4 regions of the Rhizobium acidisoli genome follow, and region 1 is predicted to be linked to each of the others. Evidence: riboswitches for the same ligand, from Rfam matches in the RefSeq annotation. Region 1 holds a riboswitch; each other region holds the start of a gene.
What was found. A riboswitch is a leader RNA that binds a small molecule or an ion and turns the genes downstream of it on or off. The one in region 1 is predicted to bind cobalamin.
Positions count from the first base shown of each region.

Region 2: linked by a shared signal. The riboswitch ahead of bluB (5,6-dimethylbenzimidazole synthase) and the one ahead of nrdH (glutaredoxin-like protein NrdH) in region 1 are both predicted to bind cobalamin.
Region 3: linked by a shared signal. The riboswitch ahead of cobU (bifunctional adenosylcobinamide kinase/adenosylcobinamide-phosphate guanylyltransferase) and the one ahead of nrdH (glutaredoxin-like protein NrdH) in region 1 are both predicted to bind cobalamin.
Region 4: linked by a shared signal. The riboswitch ahead of CO657_RS16300 (CbtB domain-containing protein) and the one ahead of nrdH (glutaredoxin-like protein NrdH) in region 1 are both predicted to bind cobalamin.

Region 1 covers NZ_CP034998.1:3,682,958-3,686,077, reverse strand. The annotation lists gene CO657_RS17980 (heavy metal translocating P-type ATPase) at 1-825, shown strand, start outside; cobalamin riboswitch at 1,028-1,254, shown strand; gene nrdH (glutaredoxin-like protein NrdH) at 1,509-1,730, shown strand; gene nrdI (class Ib ribonucleoside-diphosphate reductase assembly flavoprotein NrdI) at 1,746-2,162, shown strand; gene nrdE (class 1b ribonucleoside-diphosphate reductase subunit alpha) at 2,141-3,120, shown strand, end outside.
Region 2 covers NZ_CP034998.1:2,021,708-2,024,827, reverse strand. The annotation lists gene CO657_RS10030 (DHA2 family efflux MFS transporter permease subunit) at 128-1,549, opposite strand; cobalamin riboswitch at 1,703-1,888, shown strand; gene bluB (5,6-dimethylbenzimidazole synthase) at 1,931-2,620, shown strand; gene CO657_RS10020 (DUF2865 domain-containing protein) at 2,642-3,120, opposite strand, start outside.
Region 3 covers NZ_CP034998.1:2,196,042-2,199,161, forward strand. The annotation lists gene cobW (cobalamin biosynthesis protein CobW) at 1-563, opposite strand, end outside; gene cobU (bifunctional adenosylcobinamide kinase/adenosylcobinamide-phosphate guanylyltransferase) at 568-1,092, opposite strand; cobalamin riboswitch at 1,476-1,866, opposite strand; gene CO657_RS10905 (chloride channel protein) at 2,127-3,120, shown strand, end outside.
Region 4 covers NZ_CP034998.1:3,318,992-3,322,111, forward strand. The annotation lists gene CO657_RS16290 (hypothetical protein) at 1-461, opposite strand, end outside; gene CO657_RS16295 (CbtA family protein) at 512-1,258, opposite strand; gene CO657_RS16300 (CbtB domain-containing protein) at 1,272-1,481, opposite strand; adenosylcobalamin (AdoCbl) riboswitch at 1,494-1,636, opposite strand; gene CO657_RS16305 (histidine phosphatase family protein) at 1,692-2,246, shown strand; gene CO657_RS16310 (putative bifunctional diguanylate cyclase/phosphodiesterase) at 2,657-3,120, shown strand, end outside.

The DNA.
Region 1 (3,120 bases):
GCGGCGGTGCTGGAGCAGGGTTCCAGCCATCCCCTAGCGCTGGCGATCCTCAACCGCGCCAAGGCCGACGGCGTCCCCGTGCCGCCGGCCTTCGAGCTGGAGGCGCTGCCGGGCAAGGGCGTCAGCGGCAATGTCGGCGGCGAGACGCTGGATCTGCTGTCACCGTCCGCTGCCCGTGAGCGCGGAGCACTCGATGGCGACAAGGATGCACGCATTACTGTGCTGAACGACGAGGGCAAGAGCGTGTCGGTGCTGCTCGTCAACGGTGTCGCGGCCGGCCTGATCGCCATGCGCGACGAGCCGCGCGAGGATGCCAAGGCCGGGCTTTCCACGCTCAAGTCGGCCGGCGTCAAGGCGATGATGCTGACGGGCGACAACAAGCGGACGGCAGCAGCCGTTGCCGGCATGCTCGGCATCGACTGGCGCGGCGAGATGATGCCTGAGGATAAGCAGCGGGTCGTCGGTGAATTGAAGCGCCAGGGCTTCATCGTCGCCAAGGTCGGCGACGGCATCAATGATGCTCCGGCGCTGGCTGCCGCCGATATCGGCATCGCCATGGGCGGCGGCACCGACGTGGCGCTGGAAACTGCGGATGCCGCCGTTCTCCACGGGCGCGTCGGCGACGTGGCGCGGATGATCGAGCTGTCCAAACGGACGATGCGCAATATCCTGCAGAATATCAGCATCGCGCTGGGACTGAAGGCGGTGTTCCTGGTGACGACGATTGCCGGCATCACCGGTCTCTGGCCGGCAATTCTCGCCGATACCGGCGCCACCGTGCTGGTGACGATCAATGCGCTTAGGCTGCTTCAGGTCAAGGGATAAACCCTATTCGCAGCGACGATGCGGCTGATCGGGAATCGACAATCGTAGAGCCGGCTACAAGCCGGCTCTCTTCGTTCCGGCCTTCTTCACAGCCTGTTTGCTTAAGCCTTCGTTATCCATGTTTTTCACAGGAACGTAGTGATTTCAAACTTGCCGTAACGCAACGCACAAACCATCCGTTGACGTGATTTTGGATTCGCGTACTATATCTAGTGTTCAAGGTTCCTTCGATTCGTGTCGGATCGCGGGCTAAGACGGGAATACGGTGCGTTTCGCCATGACGGCGCAGCAAGGCCGGAGCTGCCCCCGCAACTGTAAGCGGCGAGCAACTGTCCGATTTCAGGTCACTGAGGCATGATGCCTCGGGAAGGCTGGGGCAGGGTGCTTCGACCCGCAAGCCAGGAGACCTGCCTTGAACTAGATGTCCACGGGCGGGGTGTCCGGAAGGTCGCGTGCATGACAGCGGAATGATCCGCGCCTGTTGCGCTGCCCGAACGTCCGCATGAGCACTTCGGGGTTGAAGTCATGTTCAGAATATCAAGGCCGCCGCCCGCGCTAATCCCGATCGTCTCAGGCGTCTAAAGCGCCGACTTGCCAGATCACCATCAAGCATTGACCCGGACGCCACAAGGCGCCCGATCCCTGTCTTGCGTCCTGAATTCTTTGACATCACGAGGAACATGATGAGCGTTACCGTCTACAGCAAACCCGCCTGCGTCCAATGCACTGCCACCTATCGCGCCCTCGACCGTCTGGGCGTCGATTACGACATCGTCGATATCTCCGAGGATGCCGAAGCGCTCGATCGTGTCCGCAGCCTCGGCTACATGCAGGCGCCGGTCGTGATCGCCGGCGAGCGGCATTGGGCGGGTTTCCGCCCCGATATGATCAGCGCGCTCTCCTGACCGAGGAAAAAGGCGATGGGGCTGATCGTCTATTATTCCAGCCGATCCGAAAATACCCATCGCTTCGTTGCCAGGCTCGGACTGCGCGCGGCGCGCATTCCGGCGGGCGGTGCGGATGCGTTCCATATCCGCGAACCCTTCGTGCTTGTCGTGCCGACCTATAGCGGCGGCGACGGCCCAGGGATCATAAAGGGCGCCGTTCCCAAGCAGGTGATCCGTTTCTTGAACGATGCGGAGAACCGAGGACACATTCGTGGCGTGATTGCCGCGGGCAACAGCAATTTCGGCGAGACATACGGGCTCGCCGGCGACGTGATCTCGCAGAAATGCCGGGTGCCGTACCTCTACAGGTTCGAGCTCATGGGCACGGAGGAGGATGTCGCCAACGTCAAACACGGAATGGAACGATTTTGGACACGGGAACAACTCTGACGCGGGATGCGGGTGCAAAACCGCATAACAGTTTTGCTCATCCCGCCGGCGAACGCCCTTTGAAAGCGGTGGAAACGCTCGACTATCACGCGCTGAACGCCATGCTGAACCTCTATGACGATGAGGGCAGGATCCAGCTCGAAAAGGACCGCATGGCGGCGAAGCAGTATTTCCTGCAGCATGTGAACCAGAACACCGTGTTCTTTCACAATCTGAGGGAAAAGCTCGATTACCTCGTGACCGAGGGCTATTACGAGCAGGAGGTTCTCGACCAATATTCCTTCAATTTCGTCCGCGACCTGTTCGACCAGGCCTATGCCAGGAAGTTCCGGTTCCCGACTTTCCTCGGCGCCTTCAAATATTACACCAGCTATACGCTGAAGACCTTTGACGGAAAGCGCTATCTCGAGCGCTACGAGGACCGCATCTGCATGGTGGCGCTGACTTTGGCGCGCGGCGACGAGGCCCTTGCCCGCGACATGGTCGACGAGATCATCTCCGGCCGCTTCCAGCCGGCGACGCCGACCTTCCTCAATGCCGGCAAGAAACAGCGCGGTGAACTGGTTTCCTGCTTCCTGCTGCGGGTCGAGGACAATATGGAATCGATCGGCCGGTCGATCAATTCGGCGCTGCAATTGTCGAAGCGCGGCGGCGGCGTGGCGCTGTCGCTGACGAACATCCGCGAGGCCGGCGCGCCGATCAAGCAGATCGAGAACCAGTCATCGGGCATCATCCCGGTGATGAAGCTGCTCGAAGACAGTTTCTCCTATGCCAACCAGCTCGGTGCCCGGCAGGGAGCCGGTGCTGTCTATCTCAACGCCCATCACCCTGACATCATGCGCTTCCTCGACACCAAGCGTGAGAATGCCGACGAGAAGATCCGCATCAAGACGCTGTCGCTCGGCGTCGTCGTGCCCGACATCAGCTTCGAACTCGCGAGGAACAACGAGGACATGTA
Region 2 (3,120 bases), 1.7 Mb from region 1:
CTGATAGCGACCCAAAACGCGCAGACGCAGTGTGTCTTTGATGTGTGAATAAATCATAAAGTAGAATGGGATGCCGGAGCACACGCGCCTGATTTCGCCGCCGTCCCGGCCGGGCGATTTGGCTTGATCAGCTGTTTTCCGCGATCGCCTCTTCGGGCTCGGGCTGGTGGCGTTTGCGGCGGCGCGTGGTCAATTCGGCGCCGGCATCGCGCGGCAGGCGCAGGAAGGTGATGCAGGCGAGCGCCGAAATCGCCGAGACGCTGAAGAAGGCGGTGTGAAAATCCGAGACCAGCAGCCTGCCTCCGTGAAAGCTGCTCGAAATTTCGAGGATGCCGCCGGCGATCGCCACGCCCATCGCCATGGAGATACGCTGGGCAACGGCGTTGATCGCGGTCGCCTGGCTGCTGTCGGCATCATCGACATCGCCGAAGGCCATGGCGTTGACGCCCGAAAAGGCCATTGAGCGGAAAAGGCCGCCGATCAGCAGGCAGGCCATGATCAGCGGCAGCGGCGTTTCAGCGGTGAAGAAGCCGTTGATGCCGAGGCAGATTGCCGCCAGCAAGGTGGTGATCGATATGACGGTACGGAAGCCGAAGGCATTGAAGGTGCGCGAGGCGGCAAATTTCGACCCCATGGAGCCGAGCGCGCTGACGAAGGTGACTGAGCCCGATTGCAGCGGCGTCAGGCCGAAGCCGAGCTGGAGCATCAGCGGCATCAGAAAGGGCAGGGCGCCGAGCCCCATGCGGAAATTCGAGGCGCCGAGGATCGCCGCCCGGAACATCGGGTAACGGAACATTTTCGGATCGAGCAGCGGATAGGGCGTGCGGCGGGCATGCAGGAGATAGAGGAGGCCGGCAAGGATGCCGACGGCCACCGTGACATAGCCGTAGATGACGGGCACGGCCGGCAGGCTGATCACCGACAGGCCGAAAACGAAGCCGGAAAAGCCGATGCCGCAAAGGAAGAAGCCCGGAAAATCCATCGGCCGCGGACTGCGCGGCTCGACCGCCGGCAGGAAACGCGTGACGAGGAAGATGCCGAGCACGCCGATCGGGACATTGATCCAGAAGATCCAGTGCCAGCTGAGATAGGTGGTGAGGAAACCGCCGATCGGCGGCCCCATGATCGGGCCGATCAGTGCGGGAATGGTGAGCCAGGCCATGGCATCGACGAGTTCGTGGCGCGGCGTTCCCCGGACCAGCAGCAGGCGGCTGACCGGCGTCATCATCGAGCCGCCGGCGCCCTGGATCAGGCGCGAGACGACGAAGGCCGCGATCGAATTGGAAAAGGCGCAGGCGACCGAGCCGATCATGAAGACGAAGATCGCCAAACGGAAGATGTTGCGCGCGCCGAAACGATCGGACATCCAGCCGCTGATCGGGATGAAGATCGCCAGCGCCACGAGATAGCTGGTGACAGCAAGCTTCAGCGCGATCGGCGAGGTGCCGATATCGGCGGCGATCGCCGGCAGGCTGGTGGCGATGACGGTCGAATCCATCTGTTCCATGAACAGGGCGACCGCAAGGATCATGGGTGTCAGGCGGGGCACGGGCAACCGGGGTGCAAAGAGGAAAGTTGCGGCGCCACGGGCGTCGGTTGGGATCTGTTCGTTTCTACGGCAGCGATGCGCAGCTGTCCACGCGATCGATGTCACATACGGGTGAATGCGGCATGAGGCCGCTTGCCGCAGGGCCGGTTTGCTGAAATAGATGCGCCGTCAGGTGCCCGCTTTTCAAGCGGGAGAATCGGGAATCCGGTGCAAGACCGGAACGTGCCCAACGCTGTAAGGCTGACGTCTGCCGCTCATCATGCCACTGGTTTTCGCCGGGAAGGCTGCGGCAGACGGGTGACGCCGAGTCAGAAGACCGGCCTGGCAAGATAGACCCAACCCGCGCGGACGGCGGGCGGTTGCGTTGTTGGGGATTTGACGATGCGACCCTTTGATGAGGATGCCATGTCAGTGGCGTCCGGTTTTTCTTTGGCCGAACGCGAGGCTGTCTATCATGCGATCATGACGCGACGCGATGTTCGCAGCCAGTTCCTGCCCGAGCCCTTGCCCGACGACGTGGTGGAACGGCTGCTGACGGCCGCCCATCACGCACCCTCCGTCGGCTTCATGCAGCCGTGGAATTTCATTCTGGTGAAAAGTCCAACTGTGCGAGCCCGAATCCGCGATGCCTTTGCCAAGGCCAACGAGGAAGCGGCACTGATGTTTGAGGGCGAGCGGCGGCAGGCCTATCGCTCCCTCAAGCTCGAAGGCATAACAGAGGCGCCGCTCGGCATCTGCGTGACCTGCGATCCCACCCGCAGCGGCAGCGTGGTGCTGGGGCGCACGCACAATCCGCGGATGGACAGCTATTCCACAGTCTGCGCCATTCAGAATCTCTGGCTGGCGGCCCGCGCCGAAGGGGTCGGCATTGGCTGGGTCAGCATCTTTCACGAAGCCGACTTGAAGACCATTCTCGGCATCCCTGAGCATATCGAGGTGGTTGCCTGGCTCTGCGCCGGTTTCGTCGACCGGCTCTACGACCAGCCGGAACTCTCGGTCAAAGGCTGGCGGCAGCGGCTGCCGCTCGAGGAACTCGTCTTCCATGATGGCTGGGGAAGGAGCGAGAGGTAGCGATCACTGCTGCTGCGGCTGCTACTGCTGCGGTTGGGGGCCAGGTGCGGCAGGATTGGCAAGGTCGATCGAGCCCTGGTCGCCGGCGAGGAATTGCGGGCCGACCTGGCGGACCTTATTCTGCGTGGGGTCGTAGGGACGCTCCGGAACCGATGGCTGCGGCGCGGCGGCTGCCGCTGTATCCTTCACCGGCGGATTGGTCCGGATGGTGGTGATCGATCCCTGCTGCGGCGGCTGGCTGATCGCCTGCTTGCCGCGCATCTCGTCGTAATAGGCGGTGAGATTGCAGGCGCAGGCGTTTTTCTCGCCGGGCGCGCGGCTTTTGTAGGCGAAGGCGTTCTTCATGGCGCTGTAGGGCGTGCCGGTTGCGACCGAGATCATGTTCGAGGCTTCCGTGCTCGTCACGTCGCGATAGAAAAGCTGGGTCTCGATGCCGGGGCACATCTTGGCGCAAGTCTGGGCATCGCGGCCGAAATCGACCGACGTGGCGTTCGAGCTGA
Region 3 (3,120 bases), 1.5 Mb from region 1:
ATCAGGTCGGTCTTGTTGAGCACGATGAGATCGGCGCAGGTGAGCTGGTCCTCGAACAGTTCCTCGATCGGGCTCTCGTGATCGAGCGATTGATCCTCGCTGCGCGCCGCCTCGACGGCATCATGGTCATCGGCGAAACGGCCGGCGGCGACAGCCGCGCTGTCGACCACCGTGATGACGCCGTCGACGGTCACCTGGGTGCGAATGTCAGGCCAGTTGAAGGCGGCGACCAGCGGCTGCGGCAGAGCGAGGCCCGAGGTTTCGATGACGATATGGTCGGGCCGCTGTTCGCGCTCCAGAAGCTTCGTCATCGTCGGAATGAAATCGTCGGCAACGGTGCAGCAGATGCAGCCATTGGTCAGCTCGATGATATCATCCTCGCTGCAGTTCTCCGCGCCGCAGCCCTTCAGCACCTCGCCGTCGACACCGAGATCGCCGAATTCATTGATGATCAGCGCGATCTTTTTGCCGCCGGCATTGGTCAGCAGATTGCGGATCATCGTCGTCTTGCCGGCGCCGAGGAAGCCGGTGATGACGGTTGCGGGAATCTTTTGCTGGTTCATGGATTTAACCCTTCATTTTCAGCGGCAGGCCTGCCGCGATAAAATAGACTTCGGCGGCCTTTGCCGCGATCATCTGGTGGAGCCGGCCGGCATGATCGCGAAAATCCCGCGCCATCCGATTGTCCGGCACGATGCCAAGGCCGACCTCGTTGGAAACGAAAACAAGCCGCGCCTTTGCCCGCGGCAAATAATCGGCGAGCGCCAAAAATTCTCCGGCCATATCGCGCTGCTCCATCATCAGATTGGTAACCCAGAGCGTCAGGCAGTCGATCAGCACGACGCGGTCCTCACCATCGATGGCGGCGAGCTTGCCGACGAGATCGAGCGGCTCCTCATGCGTCGTCCATGATGGGCCGCGATCGGCCCTGTGTTGGGCAATGCGCGCCTGCATCTCCTCGTCCCAGGCCCGCCCGGTCGCGAGATAGTGGCGGTTGAGGCCGCTTGAAACCACGAGGGATTCGGCAAAGCGGGATTTGCCGGAGCGTGCGCCGCCGAGGATGAAGACTGTAGTGATCGGGCCAACCGTCATGTGAGCGCCGCCCTTTGGCAGGATAGGGCCCGCCGTGCCGCCCCCCTCATCCGACCCTTCGGGCCACCTTCTCCCCGCTGGGGAGAAGAGGGAGCAAGCTTTTGTCTTTGACCGTCTCTCTGATCGCAGTGGCAGGAGAGGGACCGAGGCGTCGCCACGTACCTCTTCTCCCCATCGGGGAGAAGGTGGCGGCAGCCGGATGAGGGGGTGAGCGACGATAGAAGCGAATGCGCATAGCGCAAGCGAAGGACAATAAATTGCGAGCCGTATGGCCCCCTCGTCCAACCCGTTGCGCCATTGACCGCACCAAGCCATGCCGAATTCAATCGTTCAGCCAAAACAACCTCCGTGCTGGCAGCGGGTCTCTTGCCCAGGGTTGGGCTTTTCGCCCGGCACGAATGGCAGGTCTCCTGGCTCGCGGTTGTCGGCCGCGATCGGGGCGGACCGGAAACCGGTCGCCCCTGATCGTGCCGGCGGATCTGCCTCGCCTTCCCGGCTGCATCGGTGAAAAGGTGGACGATTCGTAGAAATGGAGGCGTCCGACCCCGGTTGATCACCATGCATGTCCAGTGGCTTTTCCGGCATGTCGCCCGTCCCGCCTGCCTGCACGATTGCAAGCTGCCAGCCGGAAGAGCTCGATGCCGGATGGAAGACCCTGACCGCTCTACAGTCGCGGGGTCGGCTGTGATGAAGGCGCCCGGTGTGGGTCCGCCCCGTCACATTCCCTTTTCATCCGGAAGGCGTAACGCCGATCCGGAACCATCCGTTAATATCCGAGGATGGTCAGATGACCATCCGTTGAGGGATGGTTAGGCAAGCTCAAGAGTGAAGTCAACCGGCCTTGGCGGTCGGCCATCGGCGGCAAGGCAGGCACGCTCACTGAAACACGACTTACTCGACCAGGAATATCGTCATTTATCAGAGGCTTACGTCATAAATATTTGACCTACGCGCCGGCTTTTCGCCGCAATTGCGTCGCATGCGGACTGCACCTTCGCCCTTGACCGGGTCTCTTCCTGCCTAGTTGTCTTGCCATGCTTATGAAATTGGATCGGCGCCGGTTCCGAGCGCTGCGTGTTTTCTTCGATCCGAGACGGCTGCGGGCGCTGACCCGCCGTAGCGAAGTCGGTCTGTCTCTGGCGGGTGCTGTCGTCGGCATTGCTTCCGGTCTTGCCGTGACCGGCATGAGCTTCGTCTCCAATGAACTGCATCAGCTGGTCTTCGGTATCGCCGACAGCGAAAGGCTGAGCTCGTCGGTTATCGACGACAAGCTGCTGCTGCTCACCGCCCCGGTCATCGGCGGCATGTTGCTCGGCCTGTTGCTCTTCATTTTGGCCAAACGCCGCAAGAAGCCGATGGTCGACCCGATCGAGGCCAATGCGCTGCATGGCGGCCGCCTGTCCTTGACCGACAGCATTATCGTCGCGGTGCAGAACCTGATCTCCAACGGTTTCGGCGCCTCCGTCGGCCTGGAGGCCGGCTATACCCAGCTTGCCGCCGGCCTCGCCTCGAAACTCGGCCTGAAGCTGCAGCTTCGCCGCTCGGATCTCCGCGTCCTCGTCGGCTGCGGCGCAGCCGGCGCAATCGCCGCCGCCTTCAACGCGCCGCTGACCGGCGCCTTCTATGCCTTCGAGCTGATCATCGGCACCTATACGATCGTCTCGCTGACCCCTGTGGTCGTCTCGGCCCTCGTTTCCACCCTGATCGCAAGGCTGCTCACCCATGGCGATTTCACCATCGATATCGGCGGCTTCGGTGCGGTCGTGCCGGCCGACTATATCCCGGCGCTGCTGCTCGGCGCGGTCTCGGCCGGCGTCGGCATCCTGATCATGCAGGGCGTCTCCTTCGTCGAGGAACTGGCCCGCAAGAGCGCGATCGCCCCGCCCTTCCGCCCGGCGCTCGGCGGCATCATCGTCGGGCTGCTGGCGATGATCTCGCCGCAGGTGCTTTCGGCCGGCCACGGTGCATTGCATCTGAACCTCTCCCGCGACGTCGCCATCCCGGCGCTGATCGGCCTCTTCCTGTTGA
Region 4 (3,120 bases), 360 kb from region 1:
CGGCAGGTGATGAGCGCTAGGCTGCGCCGCACCATGTCGGCATCGACCGCGGAAATGATTTCATCAGCCGCAACGGCCTCCCCCGGCATCTCGCGCATCGAGAGCAAGACCGCCTTGGCCGCCGCTAGATAGGCATGGGCGCATTCGTTGAATGGGCTCTCCTCGTCGCTCACGCTGCCCGGCATCCGGCCCCAGAGACAATAGGAATATTGGATTTCGGCATAGTTCAGAACGCGCCGGAAGGGCTCGTTCGTATCGACTGCACGGGACGCCAGGTCGATAATTCGGCCGCGATAGTCCGAAATCACCGCCATCTCTCCATGCGAGATTTCAGGTATATCGAGGCCGGCATGGCTGCCGCCGGCGTTGCGGCTATGAGCAAGGGCGTTTTCAGCAGGCAGGCAAAAGAAAGCGGCGGCAAAAGCCGTCGACAGGAGTGTTATGGTTCTGCAGCTTTTCATAGTGGCACGAAAACCTAAGGGCGCCGGCAAAACGGCGCCCCTCGATGCGTTCAGTAGAAGGCCCTCGCCGGCCGGCTCCGCTGCCCGTCCTTCACGGCAAGCCGCTTTTCCGCCAGCGCCCCGAAGGCAAGGCCAAGTGTTGCCCAGAGGACCGCATGCATGGCGAGCGTTGTCGTCCGGAAACGCCAGAGCACCATGGCCGAGAAGTTCTCCGGCACCTCGTTGATCGGCGGCAGTAAATAGAGCACGAGGCCGATGAAGACGAGATAGGCGACGCCAGCGATGATCGCGCTGTTCCAGGGGCCGAAACGCTCGGAAAGACGGCGCGACAGCGCCACCGCGGCAATCAGGGCAGCAAGCGAAACGACGATCATCAGGAAGAACAGCTCAGTCCTGACGCCGATCGTATCGGCATTGCCGACCGCCGGCGGGTTGGCCGGATATTTGATAGCGGGAACGAGAACGATCGCCACGAAGGCGGCAAGGGCAATGACCGCCGAGGTGCCGCGCGCCGAAAGATTGCTGACGCGGCCATGCACGAAAGCGAAGGCGAGCGCGAAAAGCCCGCCGACGGCAATGCTGTAGGCCATGACGCCGGTGAAAAGGCCAAGACCGGCCTGTGTGGCCCGGCTGACGATTTCAGGTTCGGCAGCTTCGCCGGCCGCCTGGGCGCTCGCCTCCTCGAAGGCGATTGCCGCATCGACCAGCGGCTCGCCGAAGATATGGGCGAAAGCAAAAACCAGAATGCCAGCGATCAGCCCCGCGAGCATGCCGCGAAGTAGAAGATTTCCGACCATGTCAGTATCCCCCTTAGTGGCAGGGAAAGCCGAGGAGGTGGCGGGCGTCATGCACGAATTCGTGCACATACATGCCGTTGAACAGCGCGGTCGCGCCTTCCTCGGTGCCGACGAAATAGATGGCGATGAGCATCAGCAGGCCGCCGAAGATCGCCCAGGGCAGGATTTCTCCTACGGGGATCGGTGCCGGTGCCGCGACGGGCGCGAAAGTGGTGTCAGACATGTATTCCTCCGGAATGACGCGTTCAGTCGAAAGAGTGCTTGTGCGGTAAGGTCTGACTTCCAGCGCGAAAAACCTTCGACACGCTGGTCACAGTGGCGCGACCGCGCCGGATTTCCACCGGCTTCCAAACCCGCAACAGCCCGGTTATATCTGCACGCCGAAGAGACTGTCAACGATACTTCACCTGCCGGCCAAGGGCTGCTCTACTGTATGAACACGCGCCTTACCTGGATCTGCCATGGTGCAACGGCGGCGAGCCGCAAAGCCATGTTTCCGATCGACGAACCGCTGGAAACCAAGGCAACGGAGGAAGCCGGCAGGATGACCGCCCTGCCCCGCGCCGATCGTATCGCCGTAAGCCCGGCTTTGCGTGCCCGCCAGACTGTCGACGCGCTCGGCCTTCAAGCTCGCATAGACCCTGCACTTGGCGATTGCGATCATGGCCGCTGGGCCGGCAAGTCGATCGCGGCGATCGAGGCCGAGGAGCCGGAGAACCTCATGGCCTGGATGACAAGTCCGGAAGCCGCCCCTCACGGAGGCGAGAGCCTTGTTGATCTTCGAACACGCGTCGCCAGCTGGATGGACAACGAATCCGCCCTCGGCGGCCATGTGATCGCCATCAGCCACGCCACGGTCATCCGAGCGGCGGTAGCCCATGTGCTCCAGGCACCGCCCTCCTCCTTCTGGCTCATCGATGTCGAGCCGCTCGCCGTCATTCGCATGACCAGCAACGGACGGCGCTGGTCTCTGCGTTTCCAGCATTAGCGATCCCTGATGCTTATCCAGCCTTACACAAGCAAATCGCGTCATCTCTATTGAACCCGGTTTCGCCGGGACTACTTCCTTGTCCCAAGGAGATGGAAGACATGACATATGACTGGAGTGGGGAGCGCACGCGTCGCCTGCGTTTAATGCGTGTCGCCACAATCACGGTTCTGGTCGGTCTCATCGTCAGCGTTCCGCTGTTGATGGTCACCGCCTGAAACACGAGAAAGGGCGAGCGATGCACCAGCACGCTCGCCTTCGTTTTTTCCGTTCCCCGCGTCACCAGAAGTGCGTCCGTCTCTCGACGGTGCAGCAAGAGGCTGCTGTCCCCAAAAATTCGCCTTCTGGTTTCAACGAACATTTCAGACTTTCATGATAGTTCGGCATAGGGTGGAGATGGAGAAGGCCATATGCCGGTGTTTTTCCAGAGCAGGGCCGGAAGGCAATGCGTATCGATCGTCGGGCTTGGGATAACTCTCTGGCTCCTCGGCGCGCTTTTGCAGCTTGACGACAGCCTTGTCTTCTTCATGACCGGTTTCGGCGAATATGGTGCCGACAAACTCGTTCTGGCTCTCGGCATCGCCGGCGCCATGAGCTTCATCTATTCGGTGCTGCGCATTGCCGACCTGCGCAAGGAAACGGAACTGCGCGCCGCCGCCCAGGCGAAGGCCGATTGGACCGCAACTCACGACCATCTGACCAAGCTGCCGAACCGCTACGCCTTCGAACGCAAGATCCTGTCACGGCCGATCAAGGACGACGAGGACCAGATCGAGGAGTGGGACCAGAACGTCACGCTTTTCTCCGTCGATCTCGACGGCTTCAAGAAAGTCAACGATCTCGTCGGCCACAAGGGCGGCGATATTCTGCTCAT